DNA from 4 places in the Rhizobium oryzihabitans genome. Region 1 is predicted to be linked to each of the others. Evidence: riboswitches for the same ligand, from Rfam matches in the RefSeq annotation. Region 1 holds a riboswitch; each other region holds the start of a gene.

Region 1 (4,291 bases):
AAGCATCTGGTATCCGCCGCAGAGGCCGAGAACATAGCCGCCACGCCGCACATGCGCCTTGATGTCGATATCGAGCCCCGCATTTTTAAGCACGGCAAGATCGGCGATGGTAGATTTCGAACCGCAAAGCAGAACCAGCCTGCAATCGGCGGGTATGGTCTCGCCCGGCCGCACGCGGATCAACTCCACATCCGGCTCCATGTCGAGGGGATCGAGATCGTCGAAATTGGAAATATGCGGCAGGATCGGCACGGCGATGCGGATCTTCGCGCCGGGCTTGTGTTGCGCCGGGCCGGAAAGCCCGAGAGCATCTTCGGCCGGCAATTTCGCAGCATCGGAAAAATGCGGCAGAAGCCCGATGGACGCCCAGCCGGTTTTTTCCGCAATCATTCGCATACCGTCCGAAAACAGTGACGGATCGCCGCGAAAGCGGTTGACGATGAAGCCCTTTATCATCGCGGCATCGTCGGGGTCGAGAACGGTTCTTGTACCCACGAGGCTGGCGATGACCCCGCCTCTGTCTATATCGCCGATCAGGATGACGGGAGCATCGGCCGCGCGGGCAAAGCCCATATTGGCGATGTCGTTGGCGCGCAGGTTGATTTCGGATGCGCTGCCCGCCCCTTCCACCAGCACCAGATCGGCCCGTTGTTTCAGGTGCTCGAAGCTTTCCAGCACGCGCGGCATCAGCCCGGCTTTCATGTGCTGGTAATCGGCGGCTTTGGCATTGCCGACAATTTTACCCTGCACCACCACCTGTGCGCCGGTTTCGCTCTGCGGCTTCAAAAGCACCGGGTTCATGTGAACCGACAGCGGAACGCCCGCTGCACGCGCCTGCAGCGCCTGCGCGCGGCCTATCTCGCCGCCATCGGCGGTGACCGCGGCATTGTTCGACATGTTCTGCGGCTTGAACGGCATGACGGACAGGCCGCGTTTGACGAAGGCACGGGCAAGGCCGGCCACCATCAGCGATTTGCCGACATCCGAGCCGGTTCCCTGAAACATCAGCACGCGTGCAGTCATCTCAGAATTCTATCCCTGCCTGCGCCTTCACACCCGCCTTGAAGTGATGTTTGACGAGGGTCATTTCCGTCACCATGTCGGCGGCGTCGATCAACGGTTGCTTGGCGTTGCGGCCGGTGACGATGACATGCAGATCGGGCCGGCGGCTGGAAAGGGTTTCGACGACTTCTTCCAGCGGCAGGTAATCGTAACGCAGCGCGATATTCAACTCGTCGAGGATCAGGAGGCCGATCGTTTCGTCAGCCATCAGGACCTTGGCTTCTTCCCAGGCCTTTGCGGCTGCCATGACATCGCGCTTCAGGTCCTGCGTGTCCCAGGTAAACCCCTCGCCCATGGTACGCCAGACGACCTTGTCACCGAAGAGCGTCAGCGCCTGCTGTTCACCCGTGGACCATGCGCCCTTGATGAATTGCACCACGCCGACCCTGCGTCCGGTGCCGAGCATGCGCAAAGCAAGGCCGAAAGCCGCCGTGGACTTGCCTTTACCGGGGCCGGTATTGATCATCAGCAGACCTTTTTCGATGGTCTTTTCCGCGACTTCGGCATCCTGAACCGTCTTGCGGTTCACCATTTTCTGCCGGTGGCGTTCGGCTTCGCTGTCGCTGATGTCGCGTGTCATCGCGTTTTCCTTCTCGTCCAGCGGCGCGGGGCCGGATGCCCCTGCCTTTCGGAGCGGCGACTATACCCAATTTGCCGCACCCGGCAATGCGGCCAGCCAACGGGCCGCGGCATTGACCCCCACGCCCGTTCAGCCTAAGGGTAAGGGACTGACGGTCTTTTCCCGGCAACGGGAAAAGCTAAGAGGGAACACGGTTCCGCCCTGACAGGGGTCATTCCGTGGCTGCCCCCGCAACTGTAAGCGGCAAGCCCGCACCGTAAAGCCACTGAACCTCTAAAGATGGTTCGGGAAGGCGGTGCCCGGGTGTTTTAAAGCCGCAAGCCAGGAGACCTGCCGTTTCAGGAAAAACGTCTGCCGGGCGGGGTGCTCCGGTCAGTCGGTCAGATCGAACAGCCGGCTCTGCGCTTTTCCGCATGCCGTTTTCGACATCCGCACCCCGATGAGTTTTTAAAGGCGCGGAAAGCGAAACGGTTTGGATATTACAGCGGTCTCTTCATGTGCGAATTCGGAGGCGGAAGGCGAAAACGCCTCCGGCGTCGTCGTTTTTGTCTGCCGCAGCTGTCGCGATGAAACCGATCCCAATGCGGAGCCGCGACCCGGTGCACGTCTTGCGGATGCCGTCATGGCAACGGCGCAGGAAGCCGGCATTGTCGTCCGTTCCGTCAATTGTCTTGCCAATTGCAAACGCGGCCTCAGCGCCGTGCTTCGCGGCGGCGACGGCTGGTCCTATGTCTTTGGCGGGCTGACGCCCGACGATGCGGAAGACCTGCTGACCGGCGCGCGCATGCTGGCCGCCTCCGCAGATGGCCTGATGCCCTGGCGCGGCCGCCCCGATACATTGAAGCGCGGCATGGTGGCGCGCATTCCCCCATTCGATTTTACCGAGGAGAGATCATGAGCACCCTTCTGGACCGCGTTCCCTGCACCATCGTCACCGGCTTTCTGGGGGCCGGAAAAACCACGCTGCTGCGCGGTCTTCTCGAAAAGCTTGATGGCAAGCGACTGGCCATCATCGTCAATGAGTTCGGTGATATCGGCATCGATGGCGAAATCCTCAAAGGCTGCGGCATTGAGAGCTGCCCGGAGGAAAACATCGTCGAACTGGCCAATGGCTGCATCTGCTGCACGGTCGCGGATGATTTCCAGCCGGCCATTGAACAGATCCTCAGCCGCCAGCCGAAGGTGGAGCATATCCTCATCGAGACCTCGGGCCTTGCCCTGCCGAAGCCCCTGGTGCAGGCGTTCCAGTGGCCGGCGATCAAGAGCCGCGTAACGGTGGATGCCGTGGTGGCTGTCGTGGACGGTGCCGCCCTTGCAGAGGGCCAGGTGGCGCATGACATGGAAGCGCTTGCCGCCCAGCGGGCGAATGACGAAGCGCTCGATCACGACGATCCGGTGGAAGAAGTCTTCGAGGATCAGGTCGCCTGCGCCGATCTCATCGTCCTCACCAAGGCCGATCTCCTTGATCACGCCGGTCTGGAAAAGGCGAAGGCTCATATTCTCGAGCATCTGCCGCGGGCTGCGAAGATCGTCGTCGCCTCGAATGGTGCAATCGACCCCGCCGTTCTGATTGGTCTCGGCCTTGCGGTGGAGGAGGATATCGAAAACCGCCGCACCCATCATGATGGCGAGCTTGACCACGAACACGACGATTTCGACAGCTTCGTCATCGATCTGCCCGCCGTGACCGATCCGGAAGCACTGGCCACCCGTATCGCGGAAACTGCTGCTGCGGAAAACGTTCTTCGCATCAAGGGTTTCGTTGAAGTTTCCGCCAAGCCGATGCGCCTGCAGGTGCAGGCTGTCGGCAGCCGCGTCAACCATTATTACGATCGGCCATGGGCAGCCGGTGAGGAGCGCCGCAGCCGCCTCGTCATCATCGGCGAGAAGGGCATCAACCGCGAAAAGATCGAACAGATGCTGGCCGCCTGACATAAAGCACGTCCGGTTTAAACGGAATCATCGGACGTGCTGTCTTGTTTGCGCATTGTCGGACGCAAAACTGCACTGCACTTTTACTGGAAATGCCTTAGATGCATATTCTCGCCACCACATCCTCGTCTCTGGACGATCTGGTCGAGCCGGTTGATCTCAATCAGCCGCGATCGGATGTGGTGATGCTGTCTTTTTCGGCAAGCGATCTTGCCGGGCTGGAACAGGCATGGCGGCAGGTGGGGTCCAGACTTCCTTCCCTGTCCGCCGCCAACCTCTCCGAACTTCGGCATCCGATGTCAGTCGATCTGTGGATCGAAAAAACGGCGGAGCACGCCCGTGTCATCCTTATCCGGATTCTGGGCGGTGCGGAGCGCTGGCGTTACGGCGTGGATCAACTCTCCATAATGGCGCGACGGCGCGGCATAAAGCTTCTGTTATTGCCTGGTGAGTGCAGCGAGAGGGACGAGAAGCTGGAGGCGGCCTCGACCGTCGATCGACAGACGCTTTCCTCAGTCCTCTCCTTCTTCCGTGAGGGTGGGCGGGAGAATATGGACCGGCTTGCCTCCGGGCTTTCGGTTCTTGCAAGCGGTGGCGCATGGCCGGATATCGAGGCCCAACCGCTGCCGAAAGCGGGTTTCTACCGGCCCGGTAAAGGCGTTGTGGATCAAGCGGAAGCCTGCGTGGGTTACCCCGCCGATGCACCTATTCTGCCCA
Region 2 (4,291 bases), 1.4 Mb from region 1:
ATCTCGCCGAATACAAGCGCCGGCAATCGGCGCCGGGCGTGAAGATCACCAAGAAGAACTTTGGGCGTGACCGGCGTTATCCGATTACCAACCGGTTTCGGGATCGGTGATTGAAGGAAGGCGCTGGTAGGGGATGTTTTGCTCGGGGTTGCCGCTCGTTTCTTCTCCCCGCCGTGGAGAAGGTGGCCCGAAGGGTCGGATGAGGGGGTAACGTTGCCGAATATCTCGACCCTTGCCCCCTCATCCCGCTGCCGCGGACTTCTCCCCGGCGGGGAGAAGAAACAAATGGCATGCGCTCGTTCCACAACAAACCTTCGTGTTTAAACAAGCGGCGCGGAGAAAACCCCGCGCCGTTCGCTCATCTCAAATAGCCTGCCCCACATCGATGCGGTTGCCATCCAGGTCTTCAAACACAAAGGCGCGCAGGCCGTAATCCTTGTCCTGCAGGCCCTTGATGATGCGCAAGCCCTGGCTCTTGCAGAGCGTATGCAGCGCATCGACATCGCTCACCATCATATGCGCCACGTTGAAGGGCGCAGCCTTGTGGCTGGGCTGCAATGTCAGGTGCAGCTCGGCATTGCCCTGTTTCAGGATCATGAAGCCGACGGGATTGCCGTTTTCGAAGGTCTTTTCGAAACCCAGCACGCCGACATAAAAATCACGGGCTTTTTCGATGTTCTTGACAGGAAGCATTGCGGCGATCCGGCCGAACCGGATGCCGTGATCGGCGATGGTATTCATCGCGGAACCTCGGATCTGGGAGAAACGGGAAGCGGTGCGGGCGGTGCCGGAGCGCTGGCGTTTTTTCCGATTTGAATTTGCAGGACGGTGCCTGCGGCCCTAGGATCATAATCACGGTGGTGGCGGATGCAAATGGAATATCTGCGTCGCGCCGTTCCGAACTATCGACAGGCCCGGGAGGCAGCATGCGCAGCTCAATCGAAATCTTCAACATCCGCACCCGGCAGATGCGGGTGGTGTGGCAGACATCCGAGCTGTTCGAGGCGCCGAACTGGTCGCCGGACGGCAGATATCTGCTGTTGAACGCCGAAGGGCTGCTCTATCGCCTGTCTCTTGCCGGTGATGCTGCGCCGGAGAAAGTCGATACCGGCTTTGCCACGATCTGCAACAACGACCACGGCATTTCGCCTGATGGTTCGCTCTATGCCATTTCCGACAAGGTGGAGTTTGGCAAGAGCGCCATCTACCTTTTGCCATCGACGGGCGGCACGCCGCGGCTGATGACAAGGAACCTTCCGTCCTATTGGCACGGCTGGTCGCCGGATGGGAAAAGCTTTGCCTATTGCGGCATTCGCGATCAGGTTTTCGACATCTATTCCATGGATATAGCCAGCGGTGTTGAAACGCGCCTTACCCATGGTGAGGGCCGCAATGACGGGCCGGATTATTCGCCGGATGGCGGGTGGATCTATTTCAATTCCAGCCGCACCGGGTTGATGCAGATCTGGCGCGTGCGGGTGGATGGCTCCAGCGTCGAGCGCATCACCGACAGCGCTTATGGCGACTGGTTCCCGCACCCGTCCCCAGGGGTGACAAGGTAGTCTTCGTTTCCTACGACGCCGATGTCTTCGACCACCCGCGCGATCTTGATGTGCGCGTGCGGTTGATGGACATGGATGGCGGCAATGTGGAGACGCTGTTCGAGCTGTTTGGCGGGCAGGGAACGATGAATTCCCCCAACTGGTCGCCGGATGGGGATGAGTTTGCGTATGTGCGTTATTTCCCCGTGGAGTGATGCGGTAAAGGAGGACCCGTCATTCCGGCCTTGAGCCGGAATCCGGTAGACGCGCGTCTGCGCGGTGAAAAGACTCGTCTCAGCCCAAGGACTTGGGCTGGTTGGATTCCGGCTCAAGGCCGGAATGACGGGTGAGGCATGCCATGGCCACATTGCCGCACCACCCGCCAAGATGCTTGCATTGGCAAGGTTTCTTGCCCATAGCTCTTTTGTCAGGTGCCCGCCGTTTATGGCGGGAGAATCGGGAATCCGGTGAAAGACCGGAACGTGCCCAACGCTGTGAGGTGGATGCCCTTTTTCTTAATGCCACTGAAGTTATTCGGGAAGGCGAGAGGGGCGGATGAAGCCTAGTCAGAAGACCGGCCTGACAGGATAGACCGCACCGCGCGGACGGCGGCAGGTTGTTGAAAAAGGCAGGGTGTTTCACCCGGCCTTCGCATTGTTGGGGATAAACGATGCCGATCGATCCGTCTGCGCGCAACCCGTCAGATGACGCGCTTTCGCCTGCCCGCCCGTTTTCCAGCGCCGAGCGCGAGGCGATTTACCGTGCCATAGAAACCCGCCGCGATGTGCGCGATCAGTTCCTGCCCGATCCGCTGCCGGATGATGTGGTGGAGCGTTTGCTGAAGGCGGCGCATTCCGCCCCTCGGTCGGCTTCATGCAGCCGTGGAATTTCACGCTTGTGACCGACGGCGCGGTCAGGCAGGCGGCCTGGGTGGCGTTCCGCCGCGCCAATGAGGAAGCGGCGGCGTTGTTTGAAGGCGAGCAGCAGGCGCTTTATAGCAGCCTGAAGCTCGAGGGCATCCGCAAGGCGCCGCTCAGCATCTGCGTCACCTGCGATCCGACGCGTGGCGGCAAGGTGGTGCTGGGTCGCACCCACAATCCGCGCACGGATGTCTATTCGACCGTCTGCGCCATCCAGAACCTCTGGCTGGCGGCCCGCGCCGAAGGCATCGGCGTCGGCTGGGTCAGCATTTTCCACGACAGCGACATTCGCGCCATTCTGGAAATCCCCGACCATATCGAAATCGTCGCCTGGCTCTGCCTCGGCCGCGTCGATGAGCTTTACACCGAACCGGAACTGGCGGTGAAGGGCTGGCGTCAGCGCGTGCCGCTGGAGGAACTGGTGTTTCGCAACCGGTGGGGCGGGCGGTAGAGGGAGGCTGGGGCTCGCCTGTGAGAGGCAAAGCGTTGCCGCCTGTTTCTTCTCCCCGCCGGGGAGAAGGTGGTCCGAAGGGTCGGATGAGGGGGCGACGTCAGCGATGAAACCTCACCCTTGCCCCTCATCCCGCTGCCGCGACCTTCTCCCCGTCGGGGAGAAGAAACAAGCTGCACGCGCTCGCTCCATAACTGACCGCCCTAAGGGGGGAGGCCCCACAGCACGCTATTGCTGCGGCTGTATACCCTTCAGCGCGGGGTTCTTCAGGTCGATCCGACCAGTCTGATCGGGCAGGAATTTCGGGCCGATGACACGGACCTTGCTGTTGTTCGGATCGTAGTCCCGTTCCGGTACCGGTTGTTCCGGCGGCTTTGCGGCCTGCTGCTGCTCTGCGGGTTTCTGAGCCTTGTCGCCTTGCGGTGATGGGATGGTGGTGATGCCGGAATAGGGTTTTTCGGCTTCCGGCCGGGCTGCCTCTTCCTGCTTCTGCATCTCGTCGTGATAGGCGGCCATGTTGCAGGCGCAGCCCGGTGCCTTTGCCGAGGCATTTTTATAGGCAAAGGCGGTTGGCAGGTCCTTGTAGGGTTTTCCGGTTTCGGCAGACACCATGTCGGCGGTTTCCTGATCTGTCATGGAGTGGAAATAAAGCTCCGTCTCTGTTCCCGGACACATTTTCTGGCATTGCTCCGCCTGGGCGCGAAAATCAAGCGGCGAGGCATTGGCGGCAATGGGGAAAAACGAGCCGTCGCAGGTGCGCACGCAGAGGGTTCTAAGCCCACCTTCCCCGGCGGAGCCGGGATAGGGCGAAAGCCCGGCCTGTCCCGGCTGATTTTCCTGCTGGCGGAAGGCATCGGGGTAACGCGTGACATCGGGAGCCGGCGGCAGCTGTGCTTCCGTTTCCGGAAGGGGGCTGCAGCCATTGGCGTCGAGCGCGGCGAGAATGCGCTGGCGTCTGATGTCGCCGTCGTCGCTGCGCTGCGCTGCCATCGCATCGTCACGGTCGCGGATGATGGCGGCGCGTTCGCTCTGCGCATCGACCAGCGCATCGCCGATCTCGGCGCAGAGCCCGGCATTGGGGCTGCCATAAATGATGACGCTGCCTGACGAGCAGCCGTAACGGCGCAGATCGTTCTTGATCCTGCGGATTTCTATGTTCTGGCGGGTGAGCGCATTGGCATAACGCCGCACCTCGGCCGTGTTGCCGATGACGCGCGGCGGCTCGCGCAATTGCGCGTAGAGAGTGTCACAGACCTGATCCGCAAAAGCGGCGGCCGGAGTGATGAAGACGAGGGGAAGCAGGAGGCCGATGATGCGGCTTTGGCGCCGGGTCAATTGTTCGATCCGTTCGATGTCCCGGCCGGTGGCAGGGGCGTTAT
Region 3 (4,291 bases), 100 kb from region 1:
TTTCGCCGACAGCCGGTCAATTTGCCAATATCGAATCCATCACTGCGGTGGTTATCGGCGGCCTGTCGCTGTTCGGTGGGCGCGGCTCCATCATGGGCATGATTTTCGGCGCCCTGATCGTCGGCGTCTTCTCGCTCGGCCTCCGGCTTATCGGAACAGACCCGCAATGGACCTATCTGTTGATCGGCGTCCTCATCATCATGGCTGTCGCAATCGACCAGTGGATCAGAAAGGTAGCAGGCTGATGGCAAAAGAACCCATTCTCACAGCACGCAATCTCGTCAAGCGTTATGGTCGCGTGACCGCTCTCGACCATGCCGATTTCGATCTCTATCCGGGCGAAATCCTGGCGGTGATCGGCGATAACGGCGCCGGCAAATCCTCTCTCATCAAGGCGATTTCCGGCGCGGTGACACCCGATGAAGGGGAAATCCGACTGGAGGGCCAGCCCGTCCAATTCCGCTCGCCGATCGAGGCGCGCAAGGCTGGCATCGAGACCGTCTATCAGAACCTCGCGCTCTCACCGGCGCTTTCCATAGCCGACAATATGTTCCTCGGCCGGGAAATCCGAAAACCCGGAATTCAGGGAAGCCTGTTTCGGGCGCTGGACCGACCGGCCATGGAAAAATTCGCCCGCGAGAAACTGTCGGAACTCGGCCTGATGACGATCCAGAACATCAATCAGGCGGTGGAAACCCTGTCCGGTGGCCAGCGTCAGGGTGTCGCCGTGGCGCGCGCGGCCGCCTTTGGTTCCAAGGTCGTCATCCTCGACGAGCCGACCGCAGCACTCGGCGTCAAGGAAAGCCGCCGCGTTCTGGAGCTTATTCTGGATGTGCGCTCGCGCGGGTTGCCGATCGTTCTCATCTCGCACAACATGCCGCATGTTTTCGAGGTTGCGGATCGCATCCATATCCACCGGCTGGGCAAGCGCCTGTGCGTCATCAATCCGAAGGATTACACCATGTCCGACGCCGTTGCCTTCATGACCGGCGCCAAGGAAGCGCCAAAGGAAACGCTTGCCGCATGACGCTGAAGCTTGAGACGATCGTCGAAGACGTTCTTCGGCGGGCAGAGGGCCAATCCCGTTTCATCATCGCCATTGCCGGTCCCCTGGGGCCGGCAAATCCACGCTGGCGGATGCGCTCTGCGACGCTCTGCTGGCGCGGAGCGAAACGGCTGCCGTCCTGCCGATGGATGGCTTTCATATGGACAATGGCATTCTCGAAGAGCGGGGGCTGCTGCCGCGAAAGGGCGCTCCCGAAACCTTCGATGTGCGTGGTTTCCTCGATATCGTCTCCGCCGTTCGCAAGGGCGGACAGGAGGTGCTTGTTCCGGTTTTTGACCGTTCCCGCGAAATTGCCATCGCCTCCGCCCGTGCTATCCCGCCAGAGACACGCTTTGTCCTTGCCGAAGGCAATTATCTCCTGCTGAATGAAGCGCCCTGGACCACGCTTTCCGACAGCTTTGACCTCACCATCTTCGTTGGCCCGTCCGTCGCGGTGCTCGAAGAGAGGCTGCGGAACAGATGGCAGGGTTACGGTCTCGATGCGGCTGCGATCCACGCCAAACTTTTTGAAAACGATCTTCCCAACGGAAAAAGGGTAATCGAGAACACCCGCCCCGCCGATATTCGCATCGATATTTGGGAATAGATTAACGCTTTTCCCGTCTTGAGCGGCAACTCCATTTATCGTTAAGCCTTTGTTGACTCTGTGTTGAATCTTTTTGATCCACAGGGTGGGGCTTTTCCATGTCTATTTATTGACGAGAAAATTTCCTCATATACTATATGTGGTGTTCGAGGTTCTTCCGATTCGCAAGCGTCGGGAGCTAAGACGGGAATTCGGTGCGTAACGCCATTAATGGCGGAGCAAGGCCGAAACTGCCCCCGCAACTGTAAGCGGTGAGCATCGTTCCGATTTGGGTCACTGGAGCCGAAAGCTCCGGGAAGGCCGGAATAGATGTTGTGACCCGCAAGTCAGGAGACCTGCCTTGAGCGCAAACGTCCACGGGCGGGGTGTCCGGAGGAAGGTGTTGACGCAAATGATTTGCGTGCGCCCTTTTCTGCCCCCTCCAGAACAAGCTTCGGGGTGAAGTCATGCCAGTGCATTTTTTTGAGTTCCTGCGCTCGTCGGCGTAGAGAATGATTTTCCACGGCTAAAGGCCGTGCCCGCCACCTGAATGACAGAACCATCGCCAACCGATTGCGATCGCAATCGGCAATGTTGAGCCGTGTGCAAAAGCGGCTTCGAAAGAGGAAATCATGACCGTCACCGTTTACAGCAAGCCCGCCTGCGTCCAATGCACCGCCACCTATCGCGCACTCGATCGCATTGGCGTGAGCTATGAGATCGTCGATATTTCCGAAGATGCGGATGCGCTCGATCACGTTCGCGGCCTTGGTTACATGCAGGTTCCGGTGGTCGTCGCCGGCGAGCGCCACTGGGCGGGTTTCCGTCCAGATATGATCGGCTCGATCAGCTGAGGCGGCGGGCGATGGGGCTGATCGTCTATTATTCCAGCCGGTCCGAAAACACGCATCGCTTCCTTCAGAAACTGGGACGACGATTGTTTCGCCTGCCGCTGGGTGCCGAGGAGGAGGTGCCGCATGTGTCGGAACCCTATGTACTCGTCACCCCCACCTATGGGGGCGGCGGCACGAAAGGGGCCGTGCCGAAACCGGTGATCCGGTTCTTGAACGAGCCCTCCAACCGAAACCTCATTCGCGGCGTCATCGCGGCGGGAAACACGAATTTTGGCGCAGCTTTCGCATCCGCCGGAGATATCGTCTCGCGCAAATGCGCGGTGCCGTTTCTCTATCGCTTCGAGCTTCTCGGCACGGAGGAAGATGTCGCCAATGTCAAACATGGATTGGAACGATTTTGGACACGCTGACCTCGAGCGCGCTGCGCAAGGACGCCAAACAGCCGGTAGCCGCAAGCCAGAAACCGGTCGATACTGGGCTGGACTACCACGCGCTGAACGCGATGCTGAACCTCTATGACGCGGATGGAAAAATCCAGCTCGACAAGGACCGCCTTGCGGCGAGGCAATATTTCCTCCAGCACGTCAACCAGAATACCGTCTTTTTCCATAACCTCAGGGAAAAGCTCGATTATCTGGTGACCGAAGGATATTACGAGCAGGAGGTGCTGGACCAGTATTCCTTCAATTTCGTTCGTGACCTCTACGATGAAGCCTATGCCCGGAAATTCCGCTTTCCGACCTTTCTCGGCGCCTTCAAATATTACACCTCCTATACGCTGAAGACCTTCGACGGAAAACGCTATCTGGAGCGTTACGAGGATCGCGTCTGCATGGTGGCGCTGGCCCTTGCGCGTGGCGATGAGCAGCTTGCCCGCGATCTGGTCGATGAGATTATTTCGGGCCGCTTCCAGCCGGCAACACCGACCTTTCTCAACGCCGGCAAGAAAAGCCGTGGTGAGCTGGTCTCGTGTTTTCTGCTGCGTGTAGAAGACAATATGGAGAGCATAGGCCGCTCCATCAATTCGGCCCTGCAGCTTTCCAAGCGCGGCGGCGGCGTGGCGCTTTCCTTGACCAATATTCGCGAATTCGGAGCGCCGATCAAACAGATCGAGAACCAGTCGTCCGGCGTCATTCCGGTGATGAAGTTGCTGGAAGATTCGTTTTCCTATGCCAACCAGCTCGGAGCACGCCAGGGTGCTGGCGCGGTCTATCTGCATGCCCACCACCCGGACATCATGCGCTTCCTTGATACGAAGCGCGAAAACGCCGACGAAAAAATCCGCATCAAGACCCTGTCGCTCGGCGTGGTGATCCCCGACATCACCTTCGAACTCGCCCGCAACAACGAGGATATGTATTTGTTCTCGCCCTATGATGTGGAGCGGGTCTATGGCGTGCCGCTGACCGAGATTTCGGTCACCGAAAAATATCATGAAATGGTCGCCGACAGCCGCATCCGCAAGAAGAAGATCAAGGCGCGTGAGTTCTTCCAGGTCATCGCCGAAATCCAGTTTGAAAGTGGTTATCCCTACATTATGTTCGAGGATACGGTGAACCGCGCCAATCCGATCGCCGGTCGTATCAGCATGAGCAATCTCTGCTCGGAGATTCTTCAGGTCAGCGAAGCGAGCGAGTTAAACGCCGATCTGTCCTATAGCCATATGGGCAAGGATATTTCCTGCAATCTCGGCTCGCTCAACATTGCATCAGCAATGGATTCGGCAGATTTCGGCAAGACGATCGAGACCTCCATCCGGGCGCTGACGGCGGTTTCGGATATGAGCCACATCTCTTCCGTACCCTC
Region 4 (4,291 bases), on a different replicon from region 1:
AGCGTGCTTTTGCCCGAGCCGTTCGGCCCGATAATGCCGAGGAACTGGCCGGAACCCACATCCAGCGAAACGCCGCGGACGATTTCGATGTTGCCGGCATGGAAATGCAGATCGTAGGCGGACAATCTCATGACCGCCCCCTTTTCTGCCCGAGGATGAAGGCAAAGGCGGGCGCACCGACGAGCGCGGTGATGACCCCGATCGGCAGGACCTGGCCGGGAATGACGATGCGGGAGAGAATATCGGCGACGATCATGAAAATCGCACCGGTCAGCGCCGTCACCGGCAGCAACAGCCCATGGCGAACGCCCACGAAGATGCGCGCCGCATGCGGAATGACGAGGCCGACGAAGCCGATGGAGCCGACCAGCGACACCATGACCGCCGTCATGATCGCCGAAACCGAGATCAGCACCGCATAGACCCAGCGCACGGGGATGCCAAGCGAGGCTGCGGCCTGACCGCCGAAGGCGAAGGCATCGAGTGCGCGGGCATACCAGAGGCAGACCGCAAGACCCGCAAGGCTGACCGGCAAAGCCAGCCAGGCATCCGGCCAGCGTACCCCCGAAAGATTGCCCAGAAGCCAGAACATGATGCCGCGCGCCTGTTCTGCATTGGCGGATTTGGTGACGATGAAAGACGTCAAGGCGTTGAACAGCTGCGAACCGGCGACCCCCGCCAGAATGATGGCGCTGTTGCCGTGTCCGGCCCTGACCGCCAGAAGGCTGACCAGCGAAAAAGCGACAAAAGCACCGATCAGAGCGCCTGCCGGCATCGTCAGGAACCCGGCGCCGAAGCCCAGAAGCGCCACCGCGACGGCGCCAGTGGACGCACCGGCGGAGATGCCGAGAATATAGGGATCGGCGAGCGGATTGCGCAAAAGCGATTGCAGCACCGCACCGGCGAGCGCCAGCGAAGCACCGCAACAGGCGGCGACGACGGCGCGGCTGAGGCGGTAACTCCAGACGATGCCCTCATCCAGCGGCTCCAGCGGATAACCCGCGTGGAAGACACGGTTGGCGATGGTTTTCGCCACCACATCGAACGGAATGGCGGTTTCGCCGATGGCCGCACCGGCCATCAGCGCAACAAGCAGCAGGGCGAGTGCGGCAAAAGCCAGACCCACCCTGCCGAGATGGACGGAAAAACCGTTCACTTGGCGAGGCCGGCGGCGGAAATCGCCTCGGCCAGCGTTTCGATGCCCTCAATCGTGCGGATGGTCGGGTTCATCGCCTGCGCGTCCATGTCGAAGACGTGTTTGTCCTTGACGGCCGGCATGATGCTGGCAACCGGATCGGTCGCAAGGAACTTGCGCTTGACGGCAACATCATCGGCGGGGAAACGGCGGCGATCCATCTGGCCGGCGACGATCACGGTCGGATTGGCCTTGGCGATGGTTTCCCAGCCAACGGTTGGCCATTCCTCATCGCTTTCGATGACATTTTTCAGCCCGAGCGCGGACATGATGTAACCCGGCGCACCCTTGCGGCCGGCCACATAGGGATCGATATCGAGCTCGGCGCTGGAGAACCAGAAGACGGCGGAAAGCTTGCCATTCGCCGATGCAATCTTGGTGCGGGCTGCCTCTTCGCGCTTCTTCAGGTCGGCAACAACTTCCTCGCCGCGGTCCTGCACGTTGAAGATCTTGGCGAGGTCGCGGATTTCCTGATAGATGAGGTCCATGGTGAAGACGGTGTTGCGCACGCCATCGCCGCCGCCGGAATTGTCCTTGCCCATGCAATCGGCGGGCGAGGTATAAACGGGAATACCGAGCTCGGCGAATTGCGCCGGTGTTCCGACAACACCCTCCGGACCGATCTGCCACTGGAACTGCGTCGTCACGAGGTCCGGCTTCTTGCCGACCACGGCCTCGAAACTCGGATCATTGTCAGCCAGCCGCTCGACCTTTGCATTGGCCTCCTCGTAACCCTTCAGAACCGGGCCGATCCACAGCGCCGTGCCAACCACCCTGTCGGCAACACCGAGCAGATAAAGAACCTCGGTCGTGCTCTGGCCAACGGAGACAGTGCGCGAAGGCGCCTGCCTGAAGGTGATATCCTCGCCGCAGCTGTTGATCGTCAGCGGATAGACGGTCTCAGTGGCATGGGCCGTGCCGGCGGCAAATGCGGCGGCCATAAGAGCGGCAGTAACCGGCAGGTGTTTGAAATGAAACATATGTTCTCCAGTCTAAATTGGGTGGCTTGATCCGAAGCGGCGCGTATCAAAACGTGTGGCGACAAACGGACGGCGTGTGTGGAGATGGAGAACGGGGCACGGAATACGTTTCCGCAGACGGAAAGGTCATAATCAGCTCCTCTTCCGGGCATCCCCGCCCGTAACGATGGTCCATATTATGACGGCAGGTCTCCTGGCTCGCGAATATGCACCGTTCATCTGCCTTCCCGTATCCCGGAGGATACAGTGGCATGACGCTTTCAGGCGTCACGGGGATGAACGGCAATCCGCTTACAGTTGCGGGGGCAGCCACGGCATTGGGCGAAAAAGATCACCCGCACCATGTTCCCTATTAATCCCTTTGCCCTTCGGCTTCAGGAACCGTCGGTTTCTGACATACGGGCCAAGCGGCGGGGCGTCAATTGCGATAGTGCCGCAGCTCAGCACAAAGACGGGCCTGCCAGCGCGAAAATTTTCGCCGCGCCCGAGCCGACCGGTTGAGGCCCATCTTTCGACATGGTGGTCAGCGTCTCGATCACCACCAACCCGGATTGCACCAGAAAATCGGTGAAAAGTCCGCTGTCGCACACGGCATCGAGGCGCACCAGCTGATCATCCAGATCGGCAAAATGCCGCTGGACCAGCGCGATCGCATCGGTTTCCTCGCGCGCAACGACCGGGCCGACGATGTGGCCCCGCCCCGCCACTCGGCGCAATGCAAAAGCGATGAGGTGATCCGCCTCAAACAATCCGTAACCCGTATTCTCCTTCAGAAGCCGCTGGAGGACGCCACGGCGCGAGACGCCAAAGGCTAGCCGGTCGATCGCCACCACGTCCGCCAGATGATCTTCCGACAGTGGCTCGATCCTTCTTTTCTTACCAGGTGTGGGCATTTCGACAGGACACAGCGGCTTTCCCCGAAGGAGATGCACTTTTTCCGTATCTCCCACAAAGCCGAGCCCGGAAAACAGCCGCCGCGACACGTCCGTCGCATTCAGCCGCAGGGAGACGGTGGGGAATTTCGCGATCAACTGCCGCACCAGCCATGGTGCGACGCCCTGCCCCTGCAGGCGTGGGGAAACGATGACCATGCCGAGTGTTGCAAAACCCTCGGCATAGGGAAAGAGCATCGCGGTTGCGACAACGCGGTCAATCTCGTCCAGCGCGGCAAGTCCAACGCCGCACTGGCGCAGGAAACACCATTCATTTGCGTGATAACGCCACCCGACAGCCATGGAAAGCGCATGCAGATGATCGGCATCCATTTCGGCGATATCCACCGTCCGCAACTCGAAACTATCGACTTTGAGCAGGTCCATACCAAACGGCCCTCATCCCTTCTGCGCGGAACCGTCATTCGGTCCAGGCAGCCCAGCCACGACACCCGAAGATAACCAGCCTCACCAGCACGAATTTCCTGAAAGCACTGGAAGGACACAACAATCTACCGAAATCATCCGCATTTCGGCAGATAAACGCCGCAGACCATTCTAAGCTTTTGCGATGACAATCCGGTCAAGCGTAAGCGGCCGGCCAGCGGAGACGGCCATGAACGCAATCGAAATCCTTGAGCGTCTTGTCGGTTTCCCATCGGTGGTTGGCACCGCCAATGGCGACATTGCCGGATGGATTGCCGATTATCTGGAGAGCCACGGCGCGAAAGTATCGCTGCTGCCGGGGCCCGAGGGCGACCGCGCCAATCTGTTTGCCACCTTCGGACCTGCCGACGCCGCCGGCTATGTTCTGTCCGGCCACATGGATGTGGTTCCCGCCGGAGAGCCGGAATGGTCTTCCGATCCCTTTACGCTCAGAACCGAAGGGGACCGTCTTTACGGACGCGGAACCACCGACATGAAGGGCTTCCTGGCCACGGTTCTCGCTGCAGCTCCGGCTTTTTCACGCATGGCGCTGAAGCGGCCCATACACATTGCCTTTTCCTATGACGAGGAGGCGGGCTGCCGTGGCGTTCCCCACCTCATTGCCCGATTGCCGGAGTTGTGCACAAGACCGGCGGGGGCGATCATCGGCGAGCCAAGCCATATGCGGGCTGTGCGCGCTCACAAGGGCAAGGCCGCAGCACGCATCACCATCCGTGGCCGCTCCGGCCATTCGTCGC

The links. A riboswitch is a leader RNA that binds a small molecule or an ion and turns the genes downstream of it on or off. The one in region 1 is predicted to bind cobalamin.
Region 2: linked by a shared signal. The riboswitch ahead of bluB (5,6-dimethylbenzimidazole synthase) and the one ahead of G3A56_RS11760 (DUF1636 family protein) in region 1 are both predicted to bind cobalamin.
Region 3: linked by a shared signal. The riboswitch ahead of nrdH (glutaredoxin-like protein NrdH) and the one ahead of G3A56_RS11760 (DUF1636 family protein) in region 1 are both predicted to bind cobalamin.
Region 4: linked by a shared signal. The riboswitch ahead of G3A56_RS18790 (ABC transporter substrate-binding protein) and the one ahead of G3A56_RS11760 (DUF1636 family protein) in region 1 are both predicted to bind cobalamin.

Annotation. Positions count from the first base shown of each region.
Region 1 covers NZ_CP048632.1:2,266,138-2,270,428, forward strand. The annotation lists gene G3A56_RS11750 (cobyric acid synthase) at 1-1,023, opposite strand, end outside; gene cobO (cob(I)yrinic acid a,c-diamide adenosyltransferase) at 1,025-1,642, opposite strand; cobalamin riboswitch at 1,778-1,994, shown strand; gene G3A56_RS11760 (DUF1636 family protein) at 2,115-2,540, shown strand; gene cobW (cobalamin biosynthesis protein CobW) at 2,537-3,574, shown strand; gene cobN (cobaltochelatase subunit CobN) at 3,676-4,291, shown strand, end outside.
Region 2 covers NZ_CP048632.1:479,931-484,221, forward strand. The annotation lists gene G3A56_RS02850 (NAD+ synthase) at 1-110, shown strand, start outside; gene G3A56_RS02855 (glyoxalase superfamily protein) at 364-741, opposite strand; partial or broken gene G3A56_RS02860 (TolB family protein) at 927-1,756, shown strand; cobalamin riboswitch at 1,954-2,138, shown strand; partial or broken gene bluB (5,6-dimethylbenzimidazole synthase) at 2,212-2,912, shown strand; gene G3A56_RS02870 (DUF2865 domain-containing protein) at 3,141-4,247, opposite strand.
Region 3 covers NZ_CP048632.1:2,163,087-2,167,377, reverse strand. The annotation lists gene G3A56_RS11305 (ABC transporter permease) at 1-245, shown strand, start outside; gene G3A56_RS11300 (ATP-binding cassette domain-containing protein) at 245-1,027, shown strand; partial or broken gene G3A56_RS11295 (nucleoside triphosphate hydrolase) at 1,024-1,652, shown strand; cobalamin riboswitch at 1,785-2,009, shown strand; gene nrdH (glutaredoxin-like protein NrdH) at 2,264-2,485, shown strand; gene nrdI (class Ib ribonucleoside-diphosphate reductase assembly flavoprotein NrdI) at 2,497-2,895, shown strand; gene nrdE (class 1b ribonucleoside-diphosphate reductase subunit alpha) at 2,883-4,291, shown strand, end outside.
Region 4 covers NZ_CP048635.1:454,259-458,549, forward strand. The annotation lists gene G3A56_RS18780 (ABC transporter ATP-binding protein) at 1-131, opposite strand, end outside; gene G3A56_RS18785 (FecCD family ABC transporter permease) at 128-1,156, opposite strand; gene G3A56_RS18790 (ABC transporter substrate-binding protein) at 1,153-2,175, opposite strand; cobalamin riboswitch at 2,342-2,576, opposite strand; gene G3A56_RS18795 (GNAT family N-acetyltransferase) at 2,616-3,494, opposite strand; gene argE (acetylornithine deacetylase) at 3,724-4,291, shown strand, end outside.